DNA from 3 places in the Pseudactinotalea sp. Z1732 genome. Region 3 is predicted to be linked to each of the others. Evidence: riboswitches for the same ligand, from Rfam matches in the RefSeq annotation. Region 3 holds a riboswitch; each other region holds the start of a gene.
What was found. Region 3 has a riboswitch for thiamine pyrophosphate ahead of thiM (hydroxyethylthiazole kinase). Riboswitches for the same ligand answer to the same signal wherever they lie in the genome.

Region 1 (6,190 bases), on a different contig from region 3:
GCCGGCCGGGTGAGTATTCCCGGGGCGGTGTGGCTGATCGCCCGCTTCATCGTCGATGTGCTGCTCGCCTCGGTGGAGGTGTCGAAGATGGCGCTGCACCCGCGCCGGGGCCCCGAGGGCGGCGTCATCCGCATCCGGCTGCGTTCGGAGTCCGACCTGATCCTCACCCTGACCGGGGTCTTCACCTCACTGGTTCCCGGTTCGATCATCGTGGAGGCGCATCGGCTCACCGGCACCCTCTACGTGCACGTGCTCGATCTGCCCACCAGCGGGGGTGTCGAGACCTTCCGCCGGCAGGTACTCCTCCAGGAGCGGCGCCTGTTGTACGCCCTGGCCAACCAGGAAGACCTGGCCCGTGCCGGATTGCCGCGCCGGCGCTGGTGGGGTGGGCCGGACCGGGCAGCGCTGGATCCCGGCCCTGCCGGGCGCGCTGCGGGGGCCTCCGATGGCAACGCTGGGGAGGTGGACCGATGAGTGCGCCGGTGTTGTGGATCTGCGGGATCCTGGTCGTCGGAGCGGTCCTGGTGGCGCTCTTCCGCGTGGAGCGCGGCCCGAGCATGCTGGACCGGATCGTGGGCCTTGATGTGGTGATCGCGGCCCTGATCGGCACCGTGGCCCTGTGGTCGGCCACGACCGGACGGGTGGACCTGGTGCCGTTGCTGACGGTGATGGCAATCGTCGGGTTCGTGGCGGCGGTGACCCTGGCGCGGTTCGCGGCCGCAGAGCCGGAGGATGAGGGCCGGATCCTCAGCGAAGAGGAACTCCAACGGCTCGAGGCAAGGCATGCGCTGGATGACGATGCCGAGGAGGACGAGCGATGAACTCGGAACTGCTGCGCGAGATCGTCGCCTCTGCCTTCTTCATCACCGGCAGCGCGCTCGTGATGGTCGCAGCGATCGGGATGGTCCGGTTCCCGGACCTGCTGTCACGGTTGCACGCAGCCACCAAACCTCAGGTGCTCGGCATCATCCTGATGATGAACGGGCTGGCCCTGACGCTGGGATCCTGGCAAGTGGGTTGGAAGGTGCTCCCGGTGATCATCTTCCAACTGGTGACCGCTCCGATCGCCGCGCACATGGTGGGCCGCGCAGGGTACCGCACCGACAAGGTGCGTTCAGACCTGCTCGGAGTCGATGAACTCACCGAGGACCTGGAGGCCGCGCGCGCCGAGATCGAGGACACCCAGGCCTGAACGTGCCGGTGCCGGCCTCGCGCTGGTCAACGAGCGACGTCGCCGCTGGACAGCCACTTGTGGGCGCCGCGGCTGGCGTAGGCGCGGACCAACGCCACCAGCGCGCTGGAGATCGCCGCGAAGAGCACGATCTCAGCGATGGGCATGCTTCCGTCCTTGTCGTCGGTTGGTGGCTCATGACCGGTGACGCTCTTCCAGGCGGTCCCGAGGACCTTGTTCGCGACGAGGCCGGCGACGATGGTGGCAACGGCGGTGACGACTCGCTCCATGGCAGATCTCCTTTACGACGACTGCACCCAGCGTAGCCGTCCACGATCCTCGCGCGCCCGTCGGCCGCACCGGCCGACGGGGTGTAGCCTCGTGGGTGCGACAGGGGAGCGTCGGCCGAGTCAGGTGCGGCGCTGAGAGTGCGGCCACCCGCAGACCCTCGAACCTGCTCCGGTTAGCACCGGCGAAGGGAGTCGAGCATCTCTCCCGTGGCGTCGCGCCGCGGACCCCTTCTCACATCACGCTGAGGAGGAAGAATGAATCACCACACCATGTCTCGCCGCCGGCCCGGGCGGGTCGGCCCGGACCCCGGGCGGATCGGACACCTTGCCGCGTTCACCGCCCTGGCACTGGCCGTGGCCGGCTGCACGGTGGGCGCCGGGAACGACAACCCCGACACCCCCACTGACGACGACGCGGACTCCACCGCAGTAGGGGAGGGCGAGACCACCGGCGGCGAAGGCACGGTCCAGGTGGTCACGCACGACTCGTTCCACGTCTCGGAGGATCTGATCAGCCAGTTCGAGTCCGACTCCGGCTACACGCTGTCCTTCAGCGCACCCGGTGACGGGGGAGCCCTGGTGAACCAGCTGATCCTGACCAAGGACGCGCCCCTGGGCGACGTCGCCTACGGCATCGACAACTCCTTCGCCTCCCGCGGCATCGCCGAGGACGTCTTCAGCCCCTACACCTCCGCTGCGCTGCCCCCGGCCGCCGAGGACTACCTGATCGACGGCGGAGACGAACTCACACCGATCGACGTGGGCGATGTGTGTCTGAACATCGACACCGCCTGGTACTCCGAGGCCGGAGTCGCCGAGCCGTCCGACCTGGCCGACCTGACCGGGCCCGACTACGCCGACCACGTGGTGGTGACCAACCCGGCCACGTCCTCACCCGGCCTGGCGTTCCTGTTGGCAACGGTCGCCGAGTTCGGGGACGGCTGGACGCAGTACTGGCAGGACCTGGCCGACAACGGCCTGCTCGTCGTCGACTCCTGGTCCACCGCCTACTCCGAGGAGTTCTCCGGCTCGGTCGGGCAGGGCCCGCGCCCGGTGGCGTTGTCCTACTCCACGTCGCCGGCCTTCGAGGTCGGACCGGACGGGGAGGACCCGACGACGACGGCGATGCTCACCTCATGCTTCCGTCAGGTGGAGTACGCCGGGGTGCTGGCCGGGGCGGACAACCCCGAGGGCGCCGAGGCGTTCATCGACTTCCTGCTCAGCGACGCCGTCCAGGCCGACATTCCCGGCCAGATGTACATGTACCCGGTCAACCACGACCTGGAACTCCCGCAGGAGTGGACCCGATGGGCCCCCCTCGCCGAGGAACCGTTGACGGTGGACCCGGCCGAGATCGATGAGAACCGTCAGGACTGGATCCAGGCTTGGACCGACATCGTGATCGGCTGAGGATGGGAGCCAGCACCGCCCGGCCCAGCCCGGGACGGCCCAGCCTGACCCGGCCCAGCCCGGCACGGCCCGGTCCTGTCCGGGTCTGCGTGGCCGGGCGTTGCGCTGCCGCCCGGGCGGGTCTGCGCACCACGTCAACCTGTCGGTCGCGGGCCGCCGGGCAGGACGGGTCCTGAGCATGGCACGGTGGCTGCGAGGTTGGGTCTGGGTGCTCGCGGCCGCCGTGCCGCTGGTGTTCCTGGCCATCTTCTTCGCCTGGCCGGTGACCACCTTGGTGTTGCGCGGTTTCGTGCCGGACGGGGCGTGGGACCTCAGCGGCTTCACCGAGGTGTTCGCCCGCCCGCGCACCTGGCGGATCCTCTTCCTCACGATCGCGCTGGGGGTGCTCGGCACCGTCTTCTCGGTGCTGCTGGGCGTTCCCGGTGCCTATGTGCTGTACCGGCGCACGTTCCGCGGCCAGCGGATCCTGCGGGCATTGATCACGATCCCGTTCGTGCTACCCACCGTGGTGGTGGGGGTGGCGTTCCGGGCCTTGCTGGCCGCTGACGGGCCGCTGGGATTCCTGGGCCTGGATCGCACCTTCACCGCGATCGTGCTGGCGCTGGTGTTCTTCAACTACGCGATCGTGGTGCGGACCGTGGGCGGGTTCTGGGAGCGTCTGGACCCGCGCACCGAGCAGAGCGCCCGGGCGCTGGGCGCCTCCCCTGCGCGCGCCTTCTGGTCTGTGACAATGTCGGCGCTGACCCCGGCAATCACCTCCGCCGCCTCGGTGGTGTTCCTGTTCTGTTCCACTGCGTTCGGTGTGGTGCTGGTGCTGGGCGGGATCCGGTTCGGCACCATCGAGACCGAGATCTGGATCCAGACCACCCAGTTCCTCGACCTGCGCACCGCCGCGGTGCTCTCGGTGCTGCAACTCTCGGTGGTGACCGCCGCGCTCATCACCTTCTCCCGTGCCCGGGCCCGGCGGGAGGCGGCCCTGAAACTACACGGCGCCCAGCACCAGGCACGCCGGCTGCGGTTGTGGCAGCCCGTGCCGCGGCGTCGAGAGCGAGGGTTACGGGCGAAGTCGAGTGTCCGCACCGTCGGTCTCGGCCAAACGGCTCGAAGTCGAGGCCGGTTCGCCGCCCGCTGGGGCCGCCCGGGGCCGGATCTGCCGGTGGCCGCGGTGACCGCCGTGGTGATCGTGGGCCTGCTCGCGCTGCCCCTGGCTGCGCTGGTGGTGCGCTCGCTGCGCACGCCGTCGGGTACGTGGGGGCTGGACAACTACGTGGCCCTGGGCAGCACCGGCGGACCGAACGCGCTCACCGTGACGGTGTGGGACGCGGCCGCGAACTCCCTGCGGGTGGCTGTGGATGCCACCGTGATCGCGGTGGTGGTGGGCGCACTGGTGGCGCTGGTGGTCTCGCGCCGGCCGCGCAACGTGCACGCTCGCCGTGCGGTCTGGGGACTGGACACCCTCTTCATGCTCCCCCTGGGGGTGTCGGCGGTGACGGTCGGGTTCGGGTTCCTGATTACCTTGAACCGGCCGCCGCTGGACCTGCGCACGTCGATGATCCTGATTCCGATCGCCCAGGCGGTGGTAGCGATTCCGCTGGTGGTGCGCACGGTGCTGCCGGTGCTGCGGGCGATCGACCCGCGACAGCGCGAGAGCGCCGCGGTGCTGGGCGCCTCTCCGGGCCGGGTGCTCGCCCACGTCGACGGGCCCTTCCTGGTGCGGTCGCTCGGGCTGGCGATCGGATTCGCGTTCGCCGTCTCCCTCGGGGAGTTCGGCGCCACCGCCTTCCTGGCCCGCCCCGACGCACCCACCCTGCCGGTGGTCATCTTCCGGCTGATCGGGCGCCCCGGTGCGGAGAACTACGGGATGGCCCTGGCCGCGTCGGTCCTGCTGGCGTTGCTGACCGCCACCATCATGGGAGTGGCCGAACGGTTGCGGTCGGAACGGACGGGTGAGTTCTAGATGTCCCTGACCATCGATGACGCCGTGGTCCGCTACGGCGTCCGGGAACCGCGGACGACGGCGGTGGACCGGGTGAGCCTGCAGGTGGCGCCGGCGGAGGTGGTCGCCCTGCTGGGGCCCTCCGGCTGTGGCAAGTCCTCGCTGTTGCGTGCGGTGGCCGGCCTGGAGCCACTCGATCGCGGCCGGGTGTGCTGGGAGGGGGCGGACCTGAGCGACGTGCCGGTGCATCGGCGCGGGTTCGGGTTGATGTTCCAGGACGGACAGCTCTTCGCCCACCGGGACGTGGCCGGCAACATCGCCTTCGGTCTGCAGATGGAGCGGATGCCGCGGACGCAACGGGCGCAGCGGGTACGCGACCTGCTCGACCTGGTCGGCCTACCGGGTTACCAGGACCGGGCGGTGGCGAGCCTGTCCGGCGGGCAGGCCCAGCGGGTCTCGTTGGCCCGCTCCCTGGCCCCGAAGCCCCGGTTGCTGCTGCTCGATGAACCGCTCTCGGCGCTGGACCGGGCGCTGCGGGAACGGCTCGCCGCGGACCTGCACCACATCCTCCGCCGGGCCGGTACGACCGCCCTGTACGTCACCCACGACCACGACGAGGCGTTCACCGTGGCCGACCGGGTGGCGGTGATGATGGAGGGGCGGATCGTGCAGGTCGGTACCCCCGAGGAGTTGTGGGCGGCTCCGGCCGGTGCGCAGGTCGCGGAGTTCCTGGGGTACCGGCTCGTCACCGCCGCCGACGGCGCCAGGTTCGGCCTCTCGCCCCAGGCGCTGCGCCTGGAGTCGGGCGAGGACGGGGAGACTGCGGAGGAGACCGGCGGCACCGGTACCAGGTCCGGGCCCGGACCCGGGACGAGCCTGCGCGATGCCGACGATGTCCGCCTCCGCGGCGAGGTGGTCAGCGTGGGCTTCGCCCGCGGTCGCACCACCGCTGTGGTGCAGATACCTGACTGGGGCCCGCAGCGGGCCGTCGCCGAGGGCATCGTGCCCCTCGAACCGGGGGTGCCGGTCACCGTGTGGGTGGACCCCGGCGGCATCATCCGGTTCTGAGTACGCGGCCGAGACCACGCCCGCCCCGCCACCGATCGACCCGGCCGGGACCGCAAAGCGATCAGAATCGTCTCAATCACGTCACAGGTTGGTCTCATCGCACGGATTAGCCCCATGTGCTCCACGTCACTGTGTCACCATGATGCACTCGGGTGCGAGGGTCGCGCCCTGACATGTTCGGGAGAAACTATGAAGCGCTCCACGAAGAGGGCACTCGCACCGGTCGCGGCCGTGCTGCTGCTGGCCGCGGCCTGTAACGGGAATGGGAACGGAAACGGGGACGCCGGTAACGGCGATGGGGCCGATGGCGAACCG
Region 2 (6,190 bases), on a different contig from region 3:
GGCAGGTTGAGGTCAAGGTTGATGGAGTCGGGCAGGAGCAGTTTCACGAAGGGTCCTGGGGGTCGGGGGCGGGTTCGGTGGTGGGTGCGCCGGTGGGTGCGGCGAATTCGGGACGTGGGCGTAGCCAGGCCCAGATCAGGCCGGCCGCGCCCAGCACGACGCCGGCCACGGCGAGCGAGACGAGTCGGCCGTCGGCGCCGTAGCCGAGCAGGTGGCGGGCGCCGAGCACCAGCAGGACGGCCAACCAGATCAGGATGCCCACGCTGAACATCAGCACGGAGGGCACCCTGGCCGGCTGCAACTCCTGTGGTGTTCGTTCGGGGTCGAGGCTGCGCACCTGTTGATGGTAGAGCCTCGGGCTACTGCGGTGGTGCGGCGGGTGCGGCGGCGCTGGCGGGCCGTGCGGCGGCGGTGGTGAAGGGCGCGCCGACGGCGGTGAGTGGCGCGGCGTTAGTGAGGTGTGCGCGGCGGTGGTGAGGTGTGCCGACGGTGAGGCGTGCGCGGCGGTGGTAGGGACGCGCCGACGGTGAACCGTGCGGCGGTGGCGGTGCTGCGGTGGTGACCCGCTGCGGTCGGGCGAGGTGCCGTCGTCGGGCAATTCCCACCTGATGGGCGGGATTGGACGGAACCGAGTTGGGCTGGCCAAGATAGTGCCCCATGGGACAATCCACGCGCGAGGATGAGCGCACCTCCGGATTCGCCGGCTTCCTGGACCGCTACTTCGAGATCTCCGCGCGTGGCTCCACCATCGGGCGTGAGATCCGCGGCGGCCTGGTCACGTTCTTCGCGATGAGTTACATCATCGTCATCAACCCGCTCATCCTGGGCACCGTGCCCGACGGTACGGGCAACTTCATCGGCGGGATCGAGGAGCTGGCCGTCCCCCGGGTGGCGGCGACCACCGCCCTGGTCGCCGGGGTGCTGTGCATCGCGATGGGTCTGGTGGCGCGATTCCCACTGGCCATCGCCGCAGGCATGGGCCTGAACGCCGTAGTGGCCTACTCGATCGCCGCGCTGCCCGACGCCGGGCTGACCTGGGCCGACGCGATGGGCATCGTGGTGCTGGAGGGCATCATCATGCTCGTCCTGGTCCTGACCGGGTTCCGGCAGGCGGTGTTCCGCGCGGTTCCGTTCGAGTTGAAGATGGCCATCAGTGTGGGCATCGGATTGTTCATCGCCTTCGTCGGCCTCGTCAACGCCGGCATCATCCGGATCCCGGCCTCCATGGCCACGCCGGTGGAACTGGGGCTGAACGGGTCGCTGGGTGGGTGGCCCTCGCTGATCTTCGTGATCGGGCTGTTCACCGCCGGCATCCTGTGGGTGCGCAAGGTTCGCGGGGCGCTGCTGATCGCGATCGTGGTCGGCACCGGCCTGGCGATGCTCGCCGAGGCGTTCCTGAACGTGGGGCGGGCCTCGGAGGACAACCCCTGGGGTTGGCAGCTCAACCCGCCCGAGATCAGCGGTGAGATCATCTCGCTGCCCGACTTCGCCCTGCTGGGCCACTTCTCCCTGCTCGGGTCGATCGAGAAGGTCGGCATCGTCGTCGTCCTGCTGCTGGTGTTCACCCTGATGCTGGCCGACTTCTTCGACACCATGGGCACGATGGTGGCCGTGGGCGCCGAGGCCAAGTTGCTGGATGAGCAGGGCAACCCGCCGCGGACCCGAGAGATCCTGGTGGTGGACTCCTTCGGTGCCATCGCCGGCGGCGCGGGATCGGCCTCGACGGCGACCGCTTACATCGAATCCGCAGCCGGTGTCGGTGAGGGTGCCCGGACCGGGCTGAGCAGCGTGGTGGTCGGCATCGCGTTCCTGCTGGCCACGCTGTTCTCCCCGATCGTGGCGCTGGTGCCTTTCGAAGCGGCTACGCCGGTGTTGGTGCTGGTGGGCTTCCTGATGATGGCCCAGGTGACCGGGATCGACTGGAAGCGCACCGAGGTGGCGATCCCGGCGTTCCTGACCATCCTGATGATGCCGCTGACCTTCTCCATCGCCGCGGGGATGGGCGCCGGGTTCATCGCCTACGTGATCATCCAGGTGGGTGCCGGCCGGATCCGCAAGGTGCACCCGCTGATGTGGGTGACCTCGCTGATGTTCGTCTTCTACTTCGTGCGCGGTCCGATCGGAACGCTGCTCGGGGGTTAGTCCGGGCGGCGGTCCGGGCGCTGGGCGGCGCGGGCGGGCGCGGGGCGGCGCGGGTGGCGCGTCCGCCGGCGGCTTGGGCTTGGCGCGTGGTCCGGGTGGGCCGGTGTTCTGGGTGGGCCGGTGCTCCGGGTGGGTAGGTGCACCGGGTAACTGCTGCTCCGAGTGACCGCGCTGCGGTTGGTGCACCGGCGCCCGCCGATGGACCATGGGGTATGACCCGCTCCGCTTCGCCCCGCACCTGGAGGTTCTCCGGTCGGATCGCCGGGTGGGGGACCGCGGGTGGAACCCGGTTCGTCGTGGGCAACTGGCACACCACTCCGCTGGGGCCATTCGCGGGGGTGATGGTGCAGCATCCGCACGGGCATCGAGTGCTGCTGGCGCCATCGACGGAGGTCGCCGAGTTCGTCTCGGCCACGTACCAGTTCGATGCCGTCGAGCCCGCGAACGTGACCGTGCACCGGTATGCACCCAGGCCCCCGGCAGGTGCGCGTGCGCGTGACGCCGTTGCGTGGGGAATGGCAGATCCCGGCTCCTCCCAGCCGCCCGTACCGGCCGAGGCGCTGCCGCGGACCGTGCCCACCATGGCGGGGGAGCGGTGGCAGATCGAAGCCGGCCCGCTGTCCGCAACCGTGCAGATCGGCAAGCGGGCAGCGGTGGGTTGGCTGTTGCGCGCGCTGCCCGCTGCGGTGGCCGGTGCGCCCTGGTTCACCCTCCTGACCGATCCGGTCGCGCGGGTGGCCCTGCCAGGGGTGCGTACCCGCGGTTCGGCCGGGGGTGGGCGCAGGGAGTACTACGGCGCGAGCGACCTCCATCGTCTCGCCGGTGCTCGTACCTCGTGGGATGGAACGGACCTGGGCGCGATGGTTCCGATCGACCCGCCGGTGCGGTTCGGGTTCGCCTCCACCCCGGCGACGCCCAGCCTCACCGACTTGGTCACCACGGTGCGCGGCGGGGCTCCCTGAGCGCGTACCCCACACGGCCAGTGCGCGAGGCGGACGGGCCCTCGTGAACTGGTCTGGCGCGGTTACCTCCCGCGGGCCCGCGTGGGTGAGCCAACCGAGATGGTCAGGTGGGTCGCCACGTGCGGGACGGTGGTGCCCACCTGGGCCCACGCGTCGACGGCGGTGGCCACCACCTCCGCGAGGTCACCGGTGAGTTTGGTGGCGTAGTGGGCCGCTGGGGCGGCAACGCCGCGCTCCTGCGCTCGGGTGATGGCCGCCTCGATGATGGACATGTGTTCGCCGGCATCGTCCCCACCATCGAGTAGCGGGTACAGCGACCACTGCGCCACCGCCTCGATTCCGGTGGGTTCCAGGCGCACCGGGGCCACCTCGGGCAGGATCGTGGAGGTCAGGTCGCAGGTACGTTCGCCCGGGCAACCGCGGGAGAACAGCACATGGGCGGCGACGTGCCCGCCACCGGAGTGCCGGGAGGCGGCGGCGATGGCAGCCACGAGGTAACCGGCCAGGTCCTGTTCGGCCGGCACCGCCCGGGCACCGACGTATGTGCTGACCTCGTCGGTCTCGATCACCAGCCCCTCGGCGACGCCGCTCGCCTCCACCTCGGTGAGGGAGTCCAGGATCACGCGCACGAAGTCGTCGGTGTGCGGGTGGATGCTGAATCGCATCCCGACGCCCAGTTCGCGTGGGGTGGCCGCGCTGGTGCCGGTCGTGGCGACCTTCTCCGTGCTGCCGTGGCCGGTGGTGCTCATCGGTGTCCTCCGGCCCCGGGGTACCTCATGAGCCGCCGATGCTCATCGGCGGGTGCCCAACTCCCTACGCCGGTACGAACCGGATCAGGTGGACGGGTCTGCGGACTCTCCGCACTCTCAGCGCTCTGCGCGCTCCCCGGGGGTTGGTTCGACGCTAACCGTGGCGGACCGGCGCTGTCCACTCGGGTGCCGATCGGCCTCGGGCGCCTACCGGCGAAATCAGCATTAGTCGGTTCTACCTGCAGGTTCAGCCGATCAATGCTGACTTCGGCGGGGTCTGGTGGGCTGGGGTTAGGGGGTGGGGGTGGGTGAGGTGGGGGTGAGGGCTTGGCGGACTTGGTTGGCGATGGTGCCCGAGGGACGCAGGTCGCGGCTGGTGAATCGCAGGATGGTGGCATCCGCCTCGGCCAGCAACCGGTTCTGGCGCTGCCGGTCCCGGAAGAGCGCCTCGGGTTCGCTGTGGACCTGGCGTCCGTCCATCTCGACGATGATCCAACCGCCGTCACGGCGCCGCCACCCCATGTCACCGCGCCCGATGAACGTACCGGTGGCATCGCGCAACACCACCTGGAGTTGATCCGGTGGCAGGTCGTGGTCATGGCAGTCGAGCCGTGCCCACGTCTCTAATGGCGACTCGGCGCGACCATCCACCAGCGGCCACCACGAGCCGACCCGAGCGGCACCGCGCCGCCCCTGCAGTCGCCGGCGGACGTCGGTGAGGTCGCTGGTGTTGATGAGCCCTTGGTTGAGGGCCGAATCGATTACGGCCACCCCGTGATCACGTCGCAGGAGCGGCAGAGCGTGGACGAGCGCGGTGGGGACGTCGCTCACCTGCCAGCCGGCGTACCGGACCCGGACCGGTACGTCGCGATATCGGCGCACGACGACGCCGACCGGTCCCCGCAGCCAGCGCCCACCCGTGATTGCTACCTCCGGCGTCAACTGCTGGGGCAGTCCGGCGACCCCGTGCAGGGCCAGGGCGCAGCAACCCACGGCGATGGCGTTCTTACCCATCGCCAGCAGGCCGGTCCAGGCGGCCTTGCGCCGGGCCACGTCGAAGTTCGTTGGACGGTCCGGCTCGGTGTCGTAGACGCCGCGTACGACCCGCTGCCACATCCTGCGAGCCACCAGGGTGGCGCACCGGTCGGCACTGATGCCCAGAGCCCGACATTGCGCGGTCGAAATGAGGCCGCACTGCCAGCGGGTGTACCGCAGCAGGCCCTCCGGGATCGGCACCGTGCGCATGACGCCAGTAAGCACCAATCCCCTGCGCCCATAGCGGCTGCAGGTCAGCACCTGTGGACACAGTTTTCCCCCTGTGCATACCCGCCCACCCCCTGCCTCAACCATGCCCATCGCCCCCGCCCACCCCGTCATCCCCCGGCCGGGGGCCGGGAGTCGGGGGCCCGGGGGCCGGGGCCGGGAGTCGGGGGCCCGGGGGCCGGGGCCGGGAGTCGGGGGCCCGGGGGCCGGGGCCGGGAGTCGGGGGCCCGGGGGCTGGGGCCGGGAGTCGGGGGCCCGGGGGCCGGGGCCGGGAGTCGGGAGCCCGGGGGCCGGGGCCGGGAGTCGGGAGCCCGGGGGCCGGGGCCGGGAGTCGGGAGCCCGGGGGCCGGGGCCGGGAGTCGGGAGCCCGGGGGCTGGGGCCGGAAGTCGCGGGCCGGGGGCTGGGGGCCGGGGGCTGGGGCTGGGGCCGGGTGGGGGGCTGGTGGGTTGTTAGCCGTAGGAGTGGCGGCCGATGAGGAACCAGGCCAAAGGGCCCAGGAAGGGTAGGGCGAACACGGCCAGCACCCACAGCGCCTTGATTCCGGAGGTGTAGTTGCGCGACTGCGCGATGGACATGAGCGCGGCGACGATGAGCGCCAGCCACGCCAGCGCGAAGACGACGACCACGAGGCCTCCTGCGGCGGCTTCAAACATGTCCCGACCCTAACAACGCGCCCGGATGGGTACGTGACCTGGGAAGTCAGGTTCCGCAGTAGGTCACGAACGGGGCGGCCTCGGCCGGGGCGGGCTCGGTGTAGCGCTCCAGTCCCGGGCGCTCGGTGAAGGGCTGGGTGATCACGTCCAGCAATTCCTCGAAGGGGCCCAGGTCCGCGGTGCCGGCAGCGGCGAGGGCCTCCTCGACCAGGTGGTTGCGCGGGATGTAGATGGGGTTCACCTGGGCCATCACGCTCGCGTCCGGGCGATAGGAGAGCCAGCGTTGCAGCCACGGCTCGAAGGCAGGCCGCTCGGTCGATGACGCCGCGTCGCCTCCGTTACCGTCGAGCGATGCCGGGGCCGGAACCCCATCGCCACCGGCACTGCCGGACAGCGTCGGTGCCGGAACCTGGTCACTAT
Region 3 (6,190 bases):
CGATGAACTGGCGGCGTTGGAGGTGGCCGAGACCGGTAAGCCGTGGACCGTGGTGGCCGAGGGGGAGATCCCGTTCGCCGCGGACAACCTACGCTTCTTCGCCGGGGCGGCCCGTTCCACCGACGGCACCGGGGCCGGGGTGTTCTCCGACGGGTACACCTCGATGATGGTGCGCCGCCCGGTGGGGGTGGTGGCCAGTATCGCCCCGTGGAACTTCCCGCTGGTGATGGCGGTGTGGAAGATCGGACCCGCACTGGCCGCGGGCAACTCGGTGGTGATCAAACCGGCCCCGTTGACGCCGAGCAGCACCGTTCGGATCGCCGAACTGGCCGCCGAGTGCGGGCTGCCCGAGGGGGCGCTCGGGGTGGTCGCCGGAGACGGTGATGTGGGCGCGGCGCTGGCCGGGCACGCCGGGGTGGACATGGTCAGCGTGACCGGGTCCACCCAGACCGGCAAGGCGGTGATGCGCGGGGCGGTCGAGGGCGTCAAACGGGTGCACCTGGAACTGGGCGGCAAGGCCCCGGCGGTGGTCTTCTCCGACGCCGACATCGCCCAGATGGCCCACGCGGTGGCGATGGGCGCCACCTACTCCACCGGTCAGGACTGCACCGCCGCGACCCGGGTCTACCTGCAGCGGGAGATCTTCGATCAGGGGGTCGATGCCCTGCGGGCCGTCATGGAAACCGTGGTGGCCGGGGACCCCCACGACCCAGCGACCCACATCGGACCACTGATCTCCGCCGCCCACCGGGAGCGGGTGCACGGCTTCGTCACTCGCGCGGTGAGCCAGGGGGGCGAGGTGCTCACCGGCGGGGAGCCGCTGGAAGGGCCGGGGTTCTTCTACCCGCCCACCCTGGTGGTCGGCGCCGCGCAGGACTCCGAACTCGTCCAGGGCGAGGTGTTCGGACCGGTGCTGGTGGCGCTGCCCTTCGACGATGAGGAGCAGGCGGTGGCTCTGGCCAATGACAGCGCCTACGGGCTGGCCTCCTCGGTGTGGACCTCCGATGTGGCCCGGGCGATCCGGGTCAGCCACCGGTTGGAGGTGGGGGTGACCTGGATCAACGACCACCTGCCGATCGCTTCGGAGGCCCCGCACGGGGGAGTGAAGGGGTCAGGCTTCGGCAAGGACATGAGCATCGAACCGGTGCTGGACTACTCGGTGACGCGGCACGTGATGATCCGGCACCAGGTGCCCCCGGAGACCACCGGGTTCCGGCCCGCCTGAGGCTCACCCGCGCCGGGCGCGGCGACCGGCCCCGGGTGAGCCCGCGAAGTGGTGCAGTGGGCCGTGGCCGGAGCCGACCTGGAGGTCATCGGCAGCGGCCAGGGCGGTGGTGAGCCAGGCCTTGGCCACGCGCACGGCGGACTCCCAGTCGCCCTCACGCTCGACCACCCGGGTAGCGATCGCCGAGGAGAGCGAGCAACCGGTGCCGTGGGTGTTGGGAGTGTCGATCCACGCCGAGGACACCTGGGTGACGCTGCCACCGGGCCAGACCAGCAGATCGGTGGCCCGTTCCCCGGGCAGGTGCCCGCCCTTGGCCAGCACGCTCACCCCGTACTTCCTGGCCACCTGGCGCGCCTGCGCCGTTGCCTCCTCCCAGTCCCCAGCGGTCTCGGTTTCGGCGAGCACAGCCAGTTCGGGGATGTTCGGGGTGATCAACCCGGCCCGTGCGATGAGGCCGGACAGCGCCCCGGAGGTATCGGCGTCCAGCAGTCGGTCTCCGCTGGTGGCCACCATCACCGGATCGAGCACCACGTAGGCTGCCGTGCTGCGCTCCAGCCACCCGGTGACCACCTCGATGGTGGCCGTGTTTGCCAGCATCCCGATCTTGACCGCATCGACCCGGATGTCCTCGCTGATCGCCTCGAGTTGGTCGACCAGGAACTGCGGTGGGGGGACGTGCACACCCCGGACCCCGCGGGTGTTCTGTGCGGTCAGCGCAGTGACCGCCGCCATGCCGTATCCGCCGTTGGCCGCGATCGACTTGATGTCCGCCTGGATCCCCGCGCCCCCGGAGGGGTCGGATCCGGCGATGGACAAGACGCGCGGAATGCTCATGCGCCGGCCTTGCCCGGGCCGGATCCTGCGGCGTCCCAGTCGGTACGCAGCCCCCGGGCCACCGTCTCGGGATCCGGCGCCGCACACAACGCCGAGACCACTGCCACCCCGCCGGCCCCGGCCCGCCGCAGCGGCCCGGCGTCCTCGGGCCGCACGCCGCCGATCGCCACGCACGGCAGCGGCGTCCGGGCGGCGAACCGGCCGAACCCCTCGATACCGAGCGCGTCCGGGTGGTCGGTCTTCGTCGTCGTCGGCCGGATCACCCCCACTCCCAGGTAGTCGACGGTGCCCCCGGGTAGGGCGGCGACGGCTTCTAGGTGCGCGACTGTATTGGCAGTGAGACCGACGATCGCCTCCGGTCCCAGTTCCGCACGGGCCGCGACCGCTGCGTCATCGAGTTGCCCCAGGTGCACCCCGTGCACCGGCAGGCCGCGGCTGCGTGCGGCGACGACGGCGTCGAGCCGGTCGTTGACGAGCAGGCGCGCCCGGCCATCGATCACCTCGGCGAGGTGCGTCAACTGACGCAGGTGATCGTCCAGGTCGGCCTCCTTGTCCCGCAGTTGCACGGTGTGCACCCCCCCGGCCACCGCGGCTGCCACCGTGGCGGGCACGCCGCGCGGTGCGCACAACTCGCGGTCGGTGACCAGGTAGATGCCCGGCTGCATTCAGGCCTCCTGCGGGTCCGGCGCCGGTGCCGCCAGCACCTCGACCCGAGCCTGCTCGATCACCTGCTCCGGGGTGATGCCGGCCAGTGCGTCCAGGAACGCGGGCAGGAACGTGCCCGGGCCGTGAGCGTCGGTGGCAGCCTGTTCGGCGGCGATGCCGTAGACCACGTGCGCGGCGGCTACCGCGGTCAGCGCGCTGGTGGTCCCACGGGCACCGAGCATCGCGGCGATGATCGAGCCGAGTGCGCAGCCGGCGCCGGTGATCCGGGTGAGCAGCGGGTGGCCGTTATCGACCCTGATGGCCGCTGACCCGTCGGTGATGAGGTCACGCGCACCGGAGACCGCCACCACCATCGAGGTCTCGCGGGCCAGGGCTGCGGCGACCGGGGCGGCTGTGTCGGTGTCGTCTGCGGAATCCACCCCGCGCCCACCGGCCCCGGCGCCTGCCAGTGCGATGATCTCCGAGGCGTTGCCGCGCACTGCCGTGGGCCCGGCGGCGAGCAGTTCGGCGGCGAAACCGGTGCGCAACGGCAGGGCTCCGATCGCCACCGGGTCAAGCACCCACGGGGTGCCGGCTTCGCTCGCGGCGCTCACCGCCGCCCGGCCGGCGTCGCGCTGCTGATGGGACAACGTGCCCAGGTTGATCAGCAGTCCGGAAGCCATCGGGGCGAACACCCCCGCCTCCTCGGCCGTGTCCACCATGGCCGGTGCCGCCCCGATCGCCAGTAACGCGTTGGCGGAGAAGTTCGTAGCCACGTGGTTGGTGATGTTGTGCACCAACGGGCTGTGCTCCCGCAGGGCTCGCAGCAGGTGCGCGGCCTGCTCTGTCACGTCGACCGCCTCCGGAAGGCCTACCGATTCGGTGTGACCGGAGACATCAGTCATGGACATTCCCTTCGCTAGTACGAACTAGTGCAGGTTCGACGGGTGTCATCTCAGCCGCGCGGTGGGCGGCACCCCGTGTCGTGATCTCCGAGTCTAACAACCCCACCCCGCAGAAGGTCGGGTCACCCCACACCGGCCGCCCCCCCGCCGCCACCCACGCCGCCCTCACCGCAACCACCACCGCCGAGGGCGACCCTGGCGGTCGAGGGCGAGTGGTAGGAACGTCGCCGTCGACCACAACGCTCGTTCTCGAGGGCGGCAGTGTGCCGGAATAGATCCGGTGGCGGTGATGTTTGTAGGGGTGTATATGCAAATGCATCGAGTTTCTTGAGAGGCCTGCACCATGCAGTTCGGAATCTTCAGCGTCAGTGACGTCACCACTGACCCCAGCACCGGTCACACGCCGAACGACACCGAGCGGGTACGGGCGATGATGACCATCGCCCAGCACGCCGATCAGGCGGGGTTGGACGTCTTCGCCACCGGTGAACACCACAACCCGCCGTTCGTGGCCTCCTCGCCCACCACGATGCTGGGCTACCTGGCCGGGACCACCAAGCACATCACGCTGTCCACCGCGACCACCCTGATCACCACCAACGACCCGGTGAAGATCGCCGAGGACTACGCCATGCTGCAGGTGCTCGCAGACGGCCGGATGGACCTGATGTTGGGCCGCGGTAACACCGGCCCGGTCTACCCCTGGTTCGGCCAGGACATCCGCCAGGGCGTGAACCTCGCGATCGAGAACTACGCCCTGCTGCGCCGCCTGTGGACCGAGGACGTGGTGGACTGGGACGGGAAGTTCCGCACTCCGCTGCAGGGCTTCACCGCCACCCCCCGCCCGCTGGACGGGGTGCCGCCGTTCGTGTGGCACGGCTCCATCCGTACCCCCGAGATCGCCGAGCAGGCCGCCTTCTACGGCGACGGGTTCCTGCACAACAACATCTTCTGGCCGATCGACCACACCAAGAAGATGGTCAGTTTCTACCGGAAGCGCTTCGAGCACTACGGCCACGGCAAGGCGGACCAGGCGATCGTGGGCCTGGGCGGACAGTTCTTCGCCCGGAAGAATTCCCAGGACGCGTGGAACGAGTTCCGGCCCTACTTCGACAACGCCCCGGTCTACGGTCACGGACCCTCGATGGAGGACTTCACCCGCGAGACCCCCCTGACCGTGGGTTCACCGCAGCAGATCATCGACCGCTACGCCACGATGCGCGAGCACGTGGGCGACTATCAGCGGCAGTTGTTCCTCATCGATCACGCCGGGTTGCCGTTGAAGACGGTGCTGGAGCAGATCGACATCCTGGCCGAGGAGATCGTGCCGGCGCTGCGCGAGATCAACGAGGCAGCCCGTCCCGCGCATGTCCCCTCGAACCCGCCCAGCCACGCCGACCGGGTGGCCCAGGTCGCCGAGGCCGGCACGTCCCAGGGCCAGCACGTGGCCGGCGAGGACCGCTGGACCGGCCGCCGAGCCGAGGACGACGTCGCTACCGCCGCCGCCGGCGCCGCCCAGCGTGGCGCCGCGTTCGGACTCTGAAGAAAGGACTCACCCCTGATGACTACCCGCACGATCGTCGCCATCTCCGGTGGCCTGAACAAGCCCTCCTCGACCCGGCTGCTCACCGACCGGCTGGTCGAGGCCGCCGTGAGTGAACTCAAGGCCCGCGGCGTCCAGGCGCAGGTGGAGGTCGTGGAACTGCGCGACCACGCCCACGACACCGTCAACGCGATGCTGTCCGGGTTCCCCTCCGGAGACCTCAAGGGAGTGCTGGAGCGCCTCGCCGCCGCCGACGGCGTCATCGCCGTCAGCCCGATCTACACCACCGGAGCGTCGGGGTTGTTCAAGTCCTTCGTGGACATCATCGAGAAGGAGGCCCTGACCGGGATGCCGGTACTGCTGGGGGCCACCGGCGGTACCGCGCGGCACTCCCTGGCGCTGGAGTACGCGATCCGGCCGATGTTCACCTACCTGCGGACCGACGTGGTCACCACCGCGGTGTTCGTCGCCACCGACGACTGGTCCGGTCAGGCCGACGACGTCAATCCGCTCCCGGCCCGGATCAGCCGGGCCGGTCGCGAACTCGCCGAACTCGTGGCGGCCCGGGACGAGACCCGCCCGGGCGACCTGTACGACGACGTCCCCTCCTTCGAGGCGATGTTCTCCAAACTCTGAGCAACGCTCAGCCGAGGTCCGTACCCGCCGCGGGCGCCTTATCGCACCGGGAATGGTGAGTACTGGTCGGCGGCCACGGCGGGGCGTATGGTCGAACCAGCACTCTCAAGGAGGTCACGATGACCCGCAGATGGCACCGCTGGCTACCGGCCGCAGTGGTCGGCGTCGTGATCGCGGGCGGGGTCGGGCTCGCGGCGCAGGCCGATTCGGCCGACCTGCCCGAGAAGTCACCCGAGGACGTCCTGACCATGGTGGCCGAGCACTCGGTGGAGGCATTCTCCGGGGAGTTCCAGACGAGCACCGAACTCGGACTGCCCGATCTGTCCGGCCTGGATGGTGCCTTCGGCCACGGGAACCGCGGCGGCATGCCGGCACCGGATCTCGCTGAGGATGCCGCACCGG

Region 1: it holds a riboswitch for thiamine pyrophosphate, as region 3 does, so the genes downstream of both, ACPL7H_RS01885 (thiamine ABC transporter substrate-binding protein) here and thiM (hydroxyethylthiazole kinase) in region 3, are expected to answer to the same signal.
Region 2: it holds a riboswitch for thiamine pyrophosphate, as region 3 does, so the genes downstream of both, ACPL7H_RS11925 (YkoF family thiamine/hydroxymethylpyrimidine-binding protein) here and thiM (hydroxyethylthiazole kinase) in region 3, are expected to answer to the same signal.

The regions. Positions count from the first base shown of each region.
Region 1 covers NZ_JBMPQC010000001.1:393,348-399,537, reverse strand. Annotated here, with positions in the region: gene ACPL7H_RS01905 (Na+/H+ antiporter subunit E) at 1-474, shown strand, start outside; gene ACPL7H_RS01900 (monovalent cation/H+ antiporter complex subunit F) at 471-821, shown strand; gene mnhG (monovalent cation/H(+) antiporter subunit G) at 818-1,192, shown strand; gene ACPL7H_RS01890 (DUF4235 domain-containing protein) at 1,219-1,461, opposite strand; TPP riboswitch at 1,554-1,669, shown strand; gene ACPL7H_RS01885 (thiamine ABC transporter substrate-binding protein) at 1,717-2,871, shown strand; gene ACPL7H_RS01880 (ABC transporter permease) at 3,050-4,828, shown strand; gene ACPL7H_RS01875 (ABC transporter ATP-binding protein) at 4,829-5,875, shown strand; gene ACPL7H_RS01870 (ABC transporter substrate-binding protein) at 6,065-6,190, shown strand, end outside.
Region 2 covers NZ_JBMPQC010000005.1:256,665-262,854, reverse strand. Annotated here, with positions in the region: gene ACPL7H_RS11945 (NAD(P)-dependent oxidoreductase) at 1-47, opposite strand, end outside; gene ACPL7H_RS11940 (hypothetical protein) at 44-337, opposite strand; gene ACPL7H_RS11935 (NCS2 family permease) at 658-2,142, shown strand; gene ACPL7H_RS11930 (hypothetical protein) at 2,355-3,104, shown strand; gene ACPL7H_RS11925 (YkoF family thiamine/hydroxymethylpyrimidine-binding protein) at 3,167-3,853, opposite strand; TPP riboswitch at 3,896-4,002, opposite strand; gene ACPL7H_RS11920 (hypothetical protein) at 4,145-5,098, opposite strand; gene ACPL7H_RS11915 (PLDc N-terminal domain-containing protein) at 5,567-5,770, opposite strand; gene ACPL7H_RS11910 (protein adenylyltransferase SelO) at 5,817-6,190, opposite strand, start outside.
Region 3 covers NZ_JBMPQC010000003.1:364,748-370,937, reverse strand. Annotated here, with positions in the region: gene ACPL7H_RS08970 (aminobutyraldehyde dehydrogenase) at 1-1,225, shown strand, start outside; gene thiD (bifunctional hydroxymethylpyrimidine kinase/phosphomethylpyrimidine kinase) at 1,229-2,059, opposite strand; gene thiE (thiamine phosphate synthase) at 2,056-2,724, opposite strand; gene thiM (hydroxyethylthiazole kinase) at 2,725-3,609, opposite strand; TPP riboswitch at 3,598-3,695, opposite strand; gene ACPL7H_RS08950 (LLM class flavin-dependent oxidoreductase) at 3,953-5,152, shown strand; gene ACPL7H_RS08945 (FMN reductase) at 5,171-5,788, shown strand; gene ACPL7H_RS08940 (LolA family protein) at 5,908-6,190, shown strand, end outside.